3 regions of the Streptomyces sp. NPDC050504 genome follow, and region 3 is predicted to be linked to each of the others. Evidence: riboswitches for the same ligand, from Rfam matches in the RefSeq annotation. Region 3 holds a riboswitch; each other region holds the start of a gene.
What was found. A riboswitch is a leader RNA that binds a small molecule or an ion and turns the genes downstream of it on or off. The one in region 3 is predicted to bind thiamine pyrophosphate.
Positions count from the first base shown of each region.

Region 1 (4,402 bases), on a different contig from region 3:
GACCGTGGTGTCGAGCCGTACGCCCCACGCCTCGTCGAGCAGTCCGCCGCGCCCGAGGACCGCGAGGAACGCCGTGCCGACGACCACGGTCGGCAGCACGAACGGCACGGTCACCACCGCGCGCAGCAGCGCCTTGCCGGGGAAGTCGAAGCGCGCGAAGACGTACGCGCCGGGCAGCGCGACCAGCAGGGTCAGCGCGGTCGACGCGGCGGCCTGCCAGGTGGTGAACCAGAGGACGTCCAGGATGTCCTGACGGCCCAGCACCTCGCCGACGCGCCCGAACTCCCACGCCCCGTCGGCCTTCAGCCCGCGCCCGACGATGGCGGTCACGGGGTAGGCGAAGAAGACCGCGAAGAACGCGACGGGCAGGAGCATCAGCCCCAGCCGCGCCGCGCCCCCGCGCGTCCGCCGCTTCACGTCGTACGCCGCATCACGTCGTACGGCTCACTTGACGGCGATCGAGGCCCAGGCCCCGACCCACTGGTCGCGGTTCTTCGCGATCTTCTCGGGCTCCATGGTCTGCGGCTTGGAGACCACGGCGCCGTGCCGGACGAACAGCTCGGGCAGCGGCACGTTGGCGGTCACCGGGTTCACGAACATGTTGAGCGGCATGTCCGCCTGGAACCGCTTGCCGATCAGGAAGTCGAGCAGCGCCTTGCCGCCCGCCTCGTTCTTCGCGCCGGTCAGCAGCCCGGCGAACTCGGTCTGGCGGAAGCAGGTGCCTACGGCGACGCCGGTGGGCGCCTGGGTCGGCTGCGGCTTGGCGTACAGCACCTCGACGGGCGGGCTGGAGGCGTACGAGACGACGAGCGGCCGCTCGCCCTTGGCCTTCCTGCCGCCGGCCGAGCCGGAGAACTCCTGGTTGTACGCCTGGTCCCAGCCGTTGACGACCTTGACGCCGTTGTCCTTGAGCTTGCCCCAGTACTCCTTCCAGCCGTCGTCGCCGTAGGCCGCGACGGTGCCGAGCAGGAAGCTCAGGCCGGGCGACGAGGTCTGGGCGTTCTCGACGGCGAGGAGGTCCTTGTACTCCGGCTTGACCAGGTCGTCGAAGGAGGCGGGCGGCGCCAGCTTCTTGTCGGCGAAGTACTTCTTGTCGTAGTTGACGCAGACGTCGCCGGTGTCGACGGGCGTGACCCGGTGCTTGTCCTTGTCGAGCTGGACGGACTCGGCGACCTGGTCCAGGCCCTTGGCCTCGTACGGCGTGAAGAGGCCGTTGTCGAGGGCGCGGGAGAGCGAGGTGTTGTCGACGCCGAAGAAGACGTCGCCCTGCGGGGAGCCCTTGGTGAGGATCTCCTTGTTGAGTGCCTCGATGGCGTCGCCGCTCTTGAGGACCTTGACCGTGTAGCCGGTCTGGCGGGTGAACTCCTTCAGCACGTCGGGCGAGGCCGCGAAGGACTCGTGGCTGACGAGCGTGACGGTCTTGGAGCCCTTGCCCGCGCCGGACGAGCCGTCCTTCTCGTCCTTGTCGCTGCCGCAGGCGGCGAGCGCGGTGACGCCGAGCGCGGCGGCGAGCGCGCCCGCGGTGATCCTTCTGGTGGTGCTCACTGGTTTTTCCTCCTGGGTGACCAGGAAGAGACGCGGCCCTGCCCGCACGCCGACGGCGTGCGGGCAGGGCGCAACAGCTTGAGTGGTGACCGAACTTCCTACCCAGAATGACCTGGGCGAGGTTCTGAGGGTCTGCGGCGTGCCGCACTCTCAGCGCTGTGGCGCTCCCCTGCCGGAATATGCAATTTCAAGCCACGATACTAACGCTCCGAAGCGGCCAGCTGTCCGCACGCTCCGTCGATCTCCTGGCCACGGGTGTCCCGGACGGTCACCGGCACTCCGTGCGCCGCGATGGCCTCGACGAACGCCTTCTCGTCCTCGGGGCGGGACGCGGTCCACTTCGAGCCGGGCGTCGGGTTCAGCGGGATCAGGTTGACGTGCACGCGCTTGCCCTTGAGGAGCCGCCCGAGCAGGTCGCCCCGCCACGCCTGGTCGTTGATGTCCCTGATCAGCGCGTACTCGATGGAGATGCGGCGGCCGGACTTCTCGGCGTACTCCCACGCCGCGTCCAGCACCTCCCGCACCTTCCAGCGGGTGTTCACCGGCACGAGGGTGTCGCGCAGCTCGTCGTCGGGGGCGTGCAGCGAGACCGCGAGGCGGCACTTGAAGCCCTCGTCGGCGAAGCGCAGCATGGCGGGGACGAGGCCGACCGTCGAGACGGTGATGCCGCGCTGGGAGAGGCCGAGGCCGTCGGGCTCGGGGTCGGTGAGGCGGCGGATGGCGCCGACGACGCGCTTGTAGTTGGCCAGCGGCTCGCCCATGCCCATGAAGACGATGTTGGACAGCCGCGCGGGCCCGCCCGGGACCTCGCCGTCGCGCAGCGCGCGCATGCCGTCGACGATCTGGTGCACGATCTCGGCGGTCGACAGGTTGCGGTCGAGCCCGGCCTGGCCCGTGGCGCAGAACGGGCAGTTCATGCCGCAGCCGGCCTGCGAGGAGATGCACATGGTGACCCGGTCCGGGTAGCGCATCAGGACGGACTCCACCAGCGTCCCGTCGTGCAGCCGCCACAGGGTCTTGCGGGTGGTGTCGTCGTCGCAGGAGATGTGCCGCACGACGCTCATCAGGTCGGGCAGCAGCTCGGCGCGCAGCTTGTCGCGGGAGCCCGCGGGGATGTCGGTCCACTCCGCCGGGTCGTGCGCGTAGCGCGCGAAGTAGTGCGTGGAGAGCTGCTTGGCGCGGAAGGGCTTCTCGCCGATCGCGGCGACGGCCTCCTTGCGCTCGGCGGGCGTCAGGTCGGCGAGGTGGCGCGGCGGCTTCTTCGCCGCGCGCGGCGCCACGAAGGTCAGTTCTCCCGGGGCGGGGCGTGCCATGGGCGGTAACTCCTAGTTGCGTTCCTCGGTACGACGAGGCCGGGCGACCTCCGCGTGCGCGGGAGTGGGGTGAGGTGCGGGGTGGCCGGCCGACGGACGCCTGGACGGGCCCGGAAGGCCGGAAGGGCGCGTCGCTCACGAGCGACGCGCCCTCCAGGATAACCGGGACCGGCCGGGACTACCCGACGAAGATCACCAGCAGCAGCCAGACCACGGGCGCGGTCGGCAGCAGCGAGTCGAGCCGGTCCATGATGCCGCCGTGGCCCGGCAGCAGCGTCCCCATGTCCTTGATCCCGAGGTCCCTCTTGATCATGGACTCGCCCAGGTCGCCCAGGGTGGCGCTGACCGCGACCGCGAAGCCGAGCACCAGGCCCTGCCACCACGTGCCGTCCTCGATGAGGAACTGCATGCACAGCGCGCCCGCCACCATCGAGAAGGCGATGGCGCCCAGCAGCCCCTCGCGGGTCTTGCCGGGGCTGATGCGCGGGGCGAGCTTGTGCTTGCCGAAGCGCCAGCCCACCGCGTACGCCCCGGTGTCGCTGACGATCGTCAGGAGCAGGAACGTCAGCACGCGCCAGTCGCCGTCGGGGGCGTCCAGCATCATCGCCACGAACGTGGCCAGGAACGGCACGTAGAACGCCGCGAAGACGCCCGCGGTGACGTCCCGCAGGTAGTCCTCAGGCGGCTCGGTCATCCGCCACACGAGCACCGCGAGCGCGGTGAGCGCCATGGCCACCCAGGCGCCCTCGGCCCCCCGGACGAAGCCCGCCACGACCATCGCGGCGCCGCCGACCGCGAGCGGTACCAGCGGGGCCCTGATGCCCTTGCGCTCCTCCAGGCGGGAGGTCAGCTCCCAGAGGCCGACCACCACGGCGATCGCTATCACGCCGAGGAACACGGGCTTCACGATGAAGAGCGAGGCGACGATGACCGCGCCGAGCCCCACCCCGACCCCTATGGCGGCGCGCAGGTCGCGGCCGGCGCGCTTCTTCTGGGGCGGGGTCGGAGGCTGGACGGCCATGGGTTCCTCCGCCAGGGGCCGCGCGGCCACAGGCGCCTCGTCACGGAACAGGGGGCCGTGGGAACTCCCGGCCCCCTGACTCCGGCGATCGTGGTCGTCAGCGTCTCTACCTGCGTCGGGAACGTCCGGCACGATGGGCATGGGCCGAGTCTGCTGGGCTTCGTGCACATCGTGTGCGGGACCCGCCGGGGCGGCCCCCATCTCGGGCGATCCCCAGTATCCGGCTCCCGCCGGGGATCCCCAGGAAGAGTCGTTCATCAGACCTCGAGCAGCTCGGCTTCCTTGTGCTTCAGCAGCTCGTCCACCTGCGCCACGTACTTCGCGGTGGTGTCGTCGAGCTCCTTCTCGGCACGGCGGACCTCGTCCTCGCCGGACTCCTTGTCCTTGACGAGCTTGTCGAGCGTCTCCTTCGCCTTGCGGCGGATGGAGCGGATCGAGATCTTGGAGTCCTCGGCCTTGGTCTTGGCGACCTTGATGTACTCCTTGCGGCGGTCCTGCGTCAGCTCGGGGAAGGTCACCCGGA
Region 1 is NZ_JBITHO010000016.1:105,192-109,593, forward strand. Features, by position in the region: gene ACIBNE_RS39085 (ABC transporter permease) at 1-375, opposite strand, end outside; gene ACIBNE_RS39090 (thiamine ABC transporter substrate binding subunit) at 445-1,545, opposite strand; TPP riboswitch at 1,623-1,726, opposite strand; gene rlmN (23S rRNA (adenine(2503)-C(2))-methyltransferase RlmN) at 1,746-2,858, opposite strand; gene ACIBNE_RS39100 (phosphatidate cytidylyltransferase) at 3,037-4,137, opposite strand; gene frr (ribosome recycling factor) at 4,137-4,402, opposite strand, start outside.
Region 1: linked by a shared signal. The riboswitch ahead of ACIBNE_RS39090 (thiamine ABC transporter substrate binding subunit) and the one ahead of thiC (phosphomethylpyrimidine synthase ThiC) in region 3 are both predicted to bind thiamine pyrophosphate.

Region 2 (4,402 bases), 540 kb from region 3:
CACCTCGACCGGCACCCCGTCCAGCCCGTGACGCGCTACTCGGTGCCGGGGCAGCGCGCGCTGATGGAGCGGCTCGGCTCGATGGAGCGCATGAAGCCGGTCATCGAGCGCCAGGAGTACGCGCTGGGGACGGTCTGCGCGGCGATTCCGATTACTGTCGGTACAACTGCCGCGACCATGGCCATTTCTCTCCCCGTGCACCAAGAAGGCCGTCTCCTCCCCGCAGTTGAGCAGTTGCGGAGCGAAGTGGGGGCGCTCGTGAGCTCCCTGGCCTTCTCTATCAGTATCTGAAAACTCACTCCTTGTGATCTGTTAGCGGGTACAGCACGATGGCGTCAAGAGAGCCAGTGGGGATCATTCCTGGCCAGTTTCATCTACTGCGGGGTTAGGCAATGCTCGAATCCGTTCAGGCAGAGGTCATGATGAGCTTCCTCGTCTCCGAGGAGCTCTCCTTCCGTATCCCGGTGGAGCTCCGGTACGAGATGCGCGATCCGTACGCAGTACGCATGACCTTCCATCTGCCCGGCGATGCCCCCGTCACCTGGGCGTTCGGCCGCGAACTGCTGCTCGACGGGCTCGGCAGGCCGAGCGGCGACGGCGACGTGCACGTCTCCCCCGCGGAGCCGGACAACCTCAGCGACGTCCACATCCGGCTCCAGGTCGGTGGCGACCGGGCGCTCTTCAGGGCCGGGGCCGCGCCGCTGGTCGCCTTCCTCGACCGGACCGACAAGCTCGTGCCGCTCGGCCAGGAGCGTGCGCTCGGTGAGTTCGAGGTGCACCTGGAGGAGGCCCTGGGCCGGATCCTGGCCGAGGAGCAGAGCGCGGGCTGACCCCGCCCGCCCCGTACGGAAGGGGCCGTCGCCGCTACTTCTTGCGGCGGCGGCCCCTTCCGCCGCGTACGGGGGCCGCCGCGGCCCCGGCCCCGCTCGGCCGGTCGGCCGAGACGACCAGCGCCGCCAGCACGGTGGTCACCGGCACCGAGGCGACCAGGCCGATCGAGCCGATCAGCGTCCGGACGATCTCCTCGGCCACCAGCTCGCTGTTGGCGACCGTCCCCACGCTGGACTGCGCGATCGAGAAGAGCAGCAGCAGCGGCAGCGCGGCGCCCGCGTAGGCCAGTACGAGCGTGTTCACGACCGACGCGATGTGGTCCCGGCCGATCCTGATGCCCGCCCGGTACAGCTTGCGGACGCCCATCGTCGGATCCGCCTGGTGCAGCTCCCAGACCGCCGACGTCTGGGTGACCGTCACGTCGTCCAGGACGCCCAGCGAACCGATGATGACGCCCGCGAGCAGCAGCCCCGACATGTCGATGTTCGGGTAGAGGCCGTGGATCAGCCCGGTGTTGTCGTCGGTGTTGCCGCTGAGGAACGCCTGGCCGATGAAGAGCGAGCCGAGCAGCCCGATCAGCAGCAGCGAGATGAGCGTGCCGAGGACGGCGACGGAGGTGCGGGCGGTGAGGCCGTGACAGGCGTAGAGCGCGATCAGCATGATCGTGCTCGCCCCGACCACCGCCACCACCAGCGGGTTGGAGCCCTGGAGGATCGCCGGGAGGATGAACAGGGTCAGTACGGCGAAGGACACGGCGAGCGCGATCAGCGCCATCACGCCCTTCATCCGCCCGACCGCGACCACCGCGAGCGCGAAGATCCCGGCCAGCAGTGCCATCGGGAACTTCCGGTTCACGTCGGTCACCGAGTACTGGAGCTCGCGGGGCGCGTCCGGGGCGTACGCCACCACCACGCCCTGACCGTGCTCCAACTGGCGCGGTGCGCCGGGCTGGACGATCTCGACGAAGGTGCGGCCCTTGTCCTTGCCGCTGGTCACCTCGACCGTGGCCTTCTTGCACCCCTTCCGCTCGGCGCCGGCCGCCTTGCCGCCCTGTGCGGTGGACGGGTCACCGGCGGGCGGCACCTGACCGGCGTTCACGTCCTTGCAGTCGACCGCCTCGACCTTGGCGACCCTGCCCGTCTCGGTCTGCCGGTCGAAGCCGACCCCGGTGCGTTCATGGGCGGGGGCGCCGCCCGGCCACAGGACGCACAGCCCGACGAAGACCGCGGTGGCGAAGGGGATCAGGACCGCGGCGATGACCTTCCGCAGGTGCTTGGAGACGGGCGCGGCGGGCCCGTGGCTGTGGGAGTGGCCGTGGGAGTGGGCGGGGGCGGGGGGCTCGGCCTCGGGCGCGTGGTGTGGGGACGTCACCGACCGATCATCGCAAGAACGGACGGGGCCCTCTGTTCAGCGCGCCAGCGAGGACGCTAGCGTGGGGGCAAAACCTTGCACACGCGGGAGCTCGGAGCACCGGGCTGAGAGGGCGCTGACGACGACACGGGTCGCAGCTGCGCCGACCGCCGAACCTGTTACCGGGTAATGCCGGCGTAGGGAGTAGGTCTCATGACCACATCGGACGCACGCACGCCTGCCTCCACGCAGAACGAGGCCGGGAAGTCCATCGGCTGGCACAAGGGATACGTCGAGGGCTCGCGCCCCGACCTCCGCGTGCCGGTCCGTCAGGTGCACCTCACCAACGGCAAGGACGTGACGCTGTACGACACGTCGGGGCCGTACACCGACCCGAACGTCGACACCGACGTGCGGCGCGGGCTGCCTCCGCTGCGGGACAACTGGATCATCGGGCGCGGCGACACCGAGGAGTACGCGGGCCGCCCGGTCCGCCCCGAGGACGACGGGATCAAGCACACCGCGCCGCGCGGCGGTCTGCGCAACCTCGACGCGGTCTTCCCCGGCCGCCCGCGCCAGCCCCGCCGGGGCCGCGACGGGCAGGCGGTGACCCAGCTCGCGTACGCCCGCAGGGGCGAGGTGACGCCGGAGATGGAGTACGTCGCGATCCGCGAGAACGTCTCCCCCGAGGTCGTCCGCGAGGAGATCGCGGCCGGGCGCGCGGTGCTGCCGGCCAACGTCAACCACCCGGAGATCGAGCCGATGATCATCGGCAAGCGGTTCCTGGTGAAGGTCAACGCCAACATCGGCAACTCCGCGGTCACCTCCTCCATCGAGGAGGAGGTGGAGAAGATGACCTGGGCGACCCGCTGGGGCGCCGACACGGTCATGGACCTCTCCACGGGCCGCAACATCCACACCACCCGCGAATGGGTGCTGCGCAACTCCCCCGTGCCGATCGGCACCGTGCCGCTCTACCAGGCCCTGGAGAAGGTCGACGGCAAGGCCGAGGAGCTGACCTGGGAGATCTACAAGGACACGGTCATCGAGCAGGCCGAGCAGGGCGTCGACTACATGACGGTCCACGCGGGCGTGCTGCTGCGGTACGTGCCGCTGACCGCGCGCCGCAAGACCGGCATCGTCTCGCGCGGCGGCTCGATCATGGCCGCGTGGTGCCTGGCACACCACAAGGAGTCGTTCCTCTACGAGAACTTCGAGGAGCTCTGCGAGATCCTCGCGGCGTACGACGTCACGTACTCGCTCGGCGACGGGCTGCGCCCGGGGTCGATCGCGGACGCCAACGACGAGGCGCAGTTCGCCGAGTTGAAGACGCTGGGCGAGCTGAACACCATCGCCAAGCGCCACAACGTGCAGACGATGATCGAGGGCCCCGGGCACGTCCCGATGCACAAGATCAAGGAGAACATCGACCTCCAGCAGGAGATCTGCGAGGAGGCGCCGTTCTACACGCTCGGCCCGCTGACCACGGACGTCGCCCCGGCGTACGACCACATCACCTCGGGCATCGGCGCCGCGATGATCGCCTGGTGGGGCACGGCGATGCTCTGCTACGTCACGCCCAAGGAGCACCTGGGCCTGCCCAACCGCGACGACGTGAAGACCGGCGTCATCACGTACAAGATCGCGGCGCACGCGGCGGACCTCGCCAAGGGGCACCCGGGCGCACAGGACTGGGACGACGCGCTCTCCGACGCGCGCTTCGAGTTCCGCTGGGAGGACCAGTTCAACCTGGCCCTCGACCCGGACACGGCGCGGGAGTTCCACGACGAGACGCTGCCCGCCGAGCCCGCGAAGACGGCGCACTTCTGCTCCATGTGCGGCCCCAAGTTCTGCTCGATGAAGATCTCGCAGGACATCAGGCGCGAGCACGGCGGCGACCTCTCGTCCGAGGGGTCAGCGGCGGAGGAGATCGAGGCGGGCATGGCGGAGAAGTCCAAGGAGTTCGCCGAGGCGGGCAACCGGGTCTACCTCCCGATCGCCAACTGAACAGAGCGATGTTTCACGTGAAACCGTGAAACGGGTGCGGCCCCGGTGCGCCCGTCCGTCATTCGGGCTGGTGCTCGGGGCCGCCGTAGTCGGGACTCGTGAAGTCGGGGCTGGTGAAGGTCGGCCGGGGCCCGGCCACCGGCCCCTCGTTGGGGCTCGCGAAGTCGGGGCCGCTGTAGCCGACCTTCGGTATGCGGCCGCTGGACCGGTAGGG
Region 2 is NZ_JBITHO010000003.1:770,350-774,751, forward strand. Features, by position in the region: gene ACIBNE_RS14360 (IclR family transcriptional regulator) at 1-291, shown strand, start outside; gene ACIBNE_RS14365 (SsgA family sporulation/cell division regulator) at 393-830, shown strand; gene ACIBNE_RS14370 (YibE/F family protein) at 865-2,202, opposite strand; TPP riboswitch at 2,276-2,402, shown strand; gene thiC (phosphomethylpyrimidine synthase ThiC) at 2,395-4,188, shown strand; gene ACIBNE_RS14380 (hypothetical protein) at 4,247-4,402, opposite strand, start outside.
Region 2: linked by a shared signal. The riboswitch ahead of thiC (phosphomethylpyrimidine synthase ThiC) and the one ahead of thiC (phosphomethylpyrimidine synthase ThiC) in region 3 are both predicted to bind thiamine pyrophosphate.

Region 3 (4,402 bases):
CGCGCTGATGGAGCGGCTCGGCTCGATGGAGCGCATGAAGCCGGTCATCGAGCGCCAGGAGTACGCGCTGGGGACGGTCTGCGCGGCGATTCCGATTACTGTCGGTACAACTGCCGCGACCATGGCCATTTCTCTCCCCGTGCACCAAGAAGGCCGTCTCCTCCCCGCAGTTGAGCAGTTGCGGAGCGAAGTGGGGGCGCTCGTGAGCTCCCTGGCCTTCTCTATCAGTATCTGAAAACTCACTCCTTGTGATCTGTTAGCGGGTACAGCACGATGGCGTCAAGAGAGCCAGTGGGGATCATTCCTGGCCAGTTTCATCTACTGCGGGGTTAGGCAATGCTCGAATCCGTTCAGGCAGAGGTCATGATGAGCTTCCTCGTCTCCGAGGAGCTCTCCTTCCGTATCCCGGTGGAGCTCCGGTACGAGATGCGCGATCCGTACGCAGTACGCATGACCTTCCATCTGCCCGGCGATGCCCCCGTCACCTGGGCGTTCGGCCGCGAACTGCTGCTCGACGGGCTCGGCAGGCCGAGCGGCGACGGCGACGTGCACGTCTCCCCCGCGGAGCCGGACAACCTCAGCGACGTCCACATCCGGCTCCAGGTCGGTGGCGACCGGGCGCTCTTCAGGGCCGGGGCCGCGCCGCTGGTCGCCTTCCTCGACCGGACCGACAAGCTCGTGCCGCTCGGCCAGGAGCGTGCGCTCGGTGAGTTCGAGGTGCACCTGGAGGAGGCCCTGGGCCGGATCCTGGCCGAGGAGCAGAGCGCGGGCTGACCCCGCCCGCCCCGTACGGAAGGGGCCGTCGCCGCTACTTCTTGCGGCGGCGGCCCCTTCCGCCGCGTACGGGGGCCGCCGCGGCCCCGGCCCCGCTCGGCCGGTCGGCCGAGACGACCAGCGCCGCCAGCACGGTGGTCACCGGCACCGAGGCGACCAGGCCGATCGAGCCGATCAGCGTCCGGACGATCTCCTCGGCCACCAGCTCGCTGTTGGCGACCGTCCCCACGCTGGACTGCGCGATCGAGAAGAGCAGCAGCAGCGGCAGCGCGGCGCCCGCGTAGGCCAGTACGAGCGTGTTCACGACCGACGCGATGTGGTCCCGGCCGATCCTGATGCCCGCCCGGTACAGCTTGCGGACGCCCATCGTCGGATCCGCCTGGTGCAGCTCCCAGACCGCCGACGTCTGGGTGACCGTCACGTCGTCCAGGACGCCCAGCGAACCGATGATGACGCCCGCGAGCAGCAGCCCCGACATGTCGATGTTCGGGTAGAGGCCGTGGATCAGCCCGGTGTTGTCGTCGGTGTTGCCGCTGAGGAACGCCTGGCCGATGAAGAGCGAGCCGAGCAGCCCGATCAGCAGCAGCGAGATGAGCGTGCCGAGGACGGCGACGGAGGTGCGGGCGGTGAGGCCGTGACAGGCGTAGAGCGCGATCAGCATGATCGTGCTCGCCCCGACCACCGCCACCACCAGCGGGTTGGAGCCCTGGAGGATCGCCGGGAGGATGAACAGGGTCAGTACGGCGAAGGACACGGCGAGCGCGATCAGCGCCATCACGCCCTTCATCCGCCCGACCGCGACCACCGCGAGCGCGAAGATCCCGGCCAGCAGTGCCATCGGGAACTTCCGGTTCACGTCGGTCACCGAGTACTGGAGCTCGCGGGGCGCGTCCGGGGCGTACGCCACCACCACGCCCTGACCGTGCTCCAACTGGCGCGGTGCGCCGGGCTGGACGATCTCGACGAAGGTGCGGCCCTTGTCCTTGCCGCTGGTCACCTCGACCGTGGCCTTCTTGCACCCCTTCCGCTCGGCGCCGGCCGCCTTGCCGCCCTGTGCGGTGGACGGGTCACCGGCGGGCGGCACCTGACCGGCGTTCACGTCCTTGCAGTCGACCGCCTCGACCTTGGCGACCCTGCCCGTCTCGGTCTGCCGGTCGAAGCCGACCCCGGTGCGTTCATGGGCGGGGGCGCCGCCCGGCCACAGGACGCACAGCCCGACGAAGACCGCGGTGGCGAAGGGGATCAGGACCGCGGCGATGACCTTCCGCAGGTGCTTGGAGACGGGCGCGGCGGGCCCGTGGCTGTGGGAGTGGCCGTGGGAGTGGGCGGGGGCGGGGGGCTCGGCCTCGGGCGCGTGGTGTGGGGACGTCACCGACCGATCATCGCAAGAACGGACGGGGCCCTCTGTTCAGCGCGCCAGCGAGGACGCTAGCGTGGGGGCAAAACCTTGCACACGCGGGAGCTCGGAGCACCGGGCTGAGAGGGCGCTGACGACGACACGGGTCGCAGCTGCGCCGACCGCCGAACCTGTTACCGGGTAATGCCGGCGTAGGGAGTAGGTCTCATGACCACATCGGACGCACGCACGCCTGCCTCCACGCAGAACGAGGCCGGGAAGTCCATCGGCTGGCACAAGGGATACGTCGAGGGCTCGCGCCCCGACCTCCGCGTGCCGGTCCGTCAGGTGCACCTCACCAACGGCAAGGACGTGACGCTGTACGACACGTCGGGGCCGTACACCGACCCGAACGTCGACACCGACGTGCGGCGCGGGCTGCCTCCGCTGCGGGACAACTGGATCATCGGGCGCGGCGACACCGAGGAGTACGCGGGCCGCCCGGTCCGCCCCGAGGACGACGGGATCAAGCACACCGCGCCGCGCGGCGGTCTGCGCAACCTCGACGCGGTCTTCCCCGGCCGCCCGCGCCAGCCCCGCCGGGGCCGCGACGGGCAGGCGGTGACCCAGCTCGCGTACGCCCGCAGGGGCGAGGTGACGCCGGAGATGGAGTACGTCGCGATCCGCGAGAACGTCTCCCCCGAGGTCGTCCGCGAGGAGATCGCGGCCGGGCGCGCGGTGCTGCCGGCCAACGTCAACCACCCGGAGATCGAGCCGATGATCATCGGCAAGCGGTTCCTGGTGAAGGTCAACGCCAACATCGGCAACTCCGCGGTCACCTCCTCCATCGAGGAGGAGGTGGAGAAGATGACCTGGGCGACCCGCTGGGGCGCCGACACGGTCATGGACCTCTCCACGGGCCGCAACATCCACACCACCCGCGAATGGGTGCTGCGCAACTCCCCCGTGCCGATCGGCACCGTGCCGCTCTACCAGGCCCTGGAGAAGGTCGACGGCAAGGCCGAGGAGCTGACCTGGGAGATCTACAAGGACACGGTCATCGAGCAGGCCGAGCAGGGCGTCGACTACATGACGGTCCACGCGGGCGTGCTGCTGCGGTACGTGCCGCTGACCGCGCGCCGCAAGACCGGCATCGTCTCGCGCGGCGGCTCGATCATGGCCGCGTGGTGCCTGGCACACCACAAGGAGTCGTTCCTCTACGAGAACTTCGAGGAGCTCTGCGAGATCCTCGCGGCGTACGACGTCACGTACTCGCTCGGCGACGGGCTGCGCCCGGGGTCGATCGCGGACGCCAACGACGAGGCGCAGTTCGCCGAGTTGAAGACGCTGGGCGAGCTGAACACCATCGCCAAGCGCCACAACGTGCAGACGATGATCGAGGGCCCCGGGCACGTCCCGATGCACAAGATCAAGGAGAACATCGACCTCCAGCAGGAGATCTGCGAGGAGGCGCCGTTCTACACGCTCGGCCCGCTGACCACGGACGTCGCCCCGGCGTACGACCACATCACCTCGGGCATCGGCGCCGCGATGATCGCCTGGTGGGGCACGGCGATGCTCTGCTACGTCACGCCCAAGGAGCACCTGGGCCTGCCCAACCGCGACGACGTGAAGACCGGCGTCATCACGTACAAGATCGCGGCGCACGCGGCGGACCTCGCCAAGGGGCACCCGGGCGCACAGGACTGGGACGACGCGCTCTCCGACGCGCGCTTCGAGTTCCGCTGGGAGGACCAGTTCAACCTGGCCCTCGACCCGGACACGGCGCGGGAGTTCCACGACGAGACGCTGCCCGCCGAGCCCGCGAAGACGGCGCACTTCTGCTCCATGTGCGGCCCCAAGTTCTGCTCGATGAAGATCTCGCAGGACATCAGGCGCGAGCACGGCGGCGACCTCTCGTCCGAGGGGTCAGCGGCGGAGGAGATCGAGGCGGGCATGGCGGAGAAGTCCAAGGAGTTCGCCGAGGCGGGCAACCGGGTCTACCTCCCGATCGCCAACTGAACAGAGCGATGTTTCACGTGAAACCGTGAAACGGGTGCGGCCCCGGTGCGCCCGTCCGTCATTCGGGCTGGTGCTCGGGGCCGCCGTAGTCGGGACTCGTGAAGTCGGGGCTGGTGAAGGTCGGCCGGGGCCCGGCCACCGGCCCCTCGTTGGGGCTCGCGAAGTCGGGGCCGCTGTAGCCGACCTTCGGTATGCGGCCGCTGGACCGGTAGGGCTTGCGGTTCGACGTCGGGTCGACGCTCGGATCGGCCAGGGCGTCCCGCAGGAAGG
Region 3 is NZ_JBITHO010000003.1:230,576-234,977, reverse strand. Features, by position in the region: gene ACIBNE_RS12365 (IclR family transcriptional regulator) at 1-235, shown strand, start outside; gene ACIBNE_RS12360 (SsgA family sporulation/cell division regulator) at 337-774, shown strand; gene ACIBNE_RS12355 (YibE/F family protein) at 809-2,146, opposite strand; TPP riboswitch at 2,220-2,346, shown strand; gene thiC (phosphomethylpyrimidine synthase ThiC) at 2,339-4,132, shown strand; gene ACIBNE_RS12345 (hypothetical protein) at 4,191-4,402, opposite strand, start outside.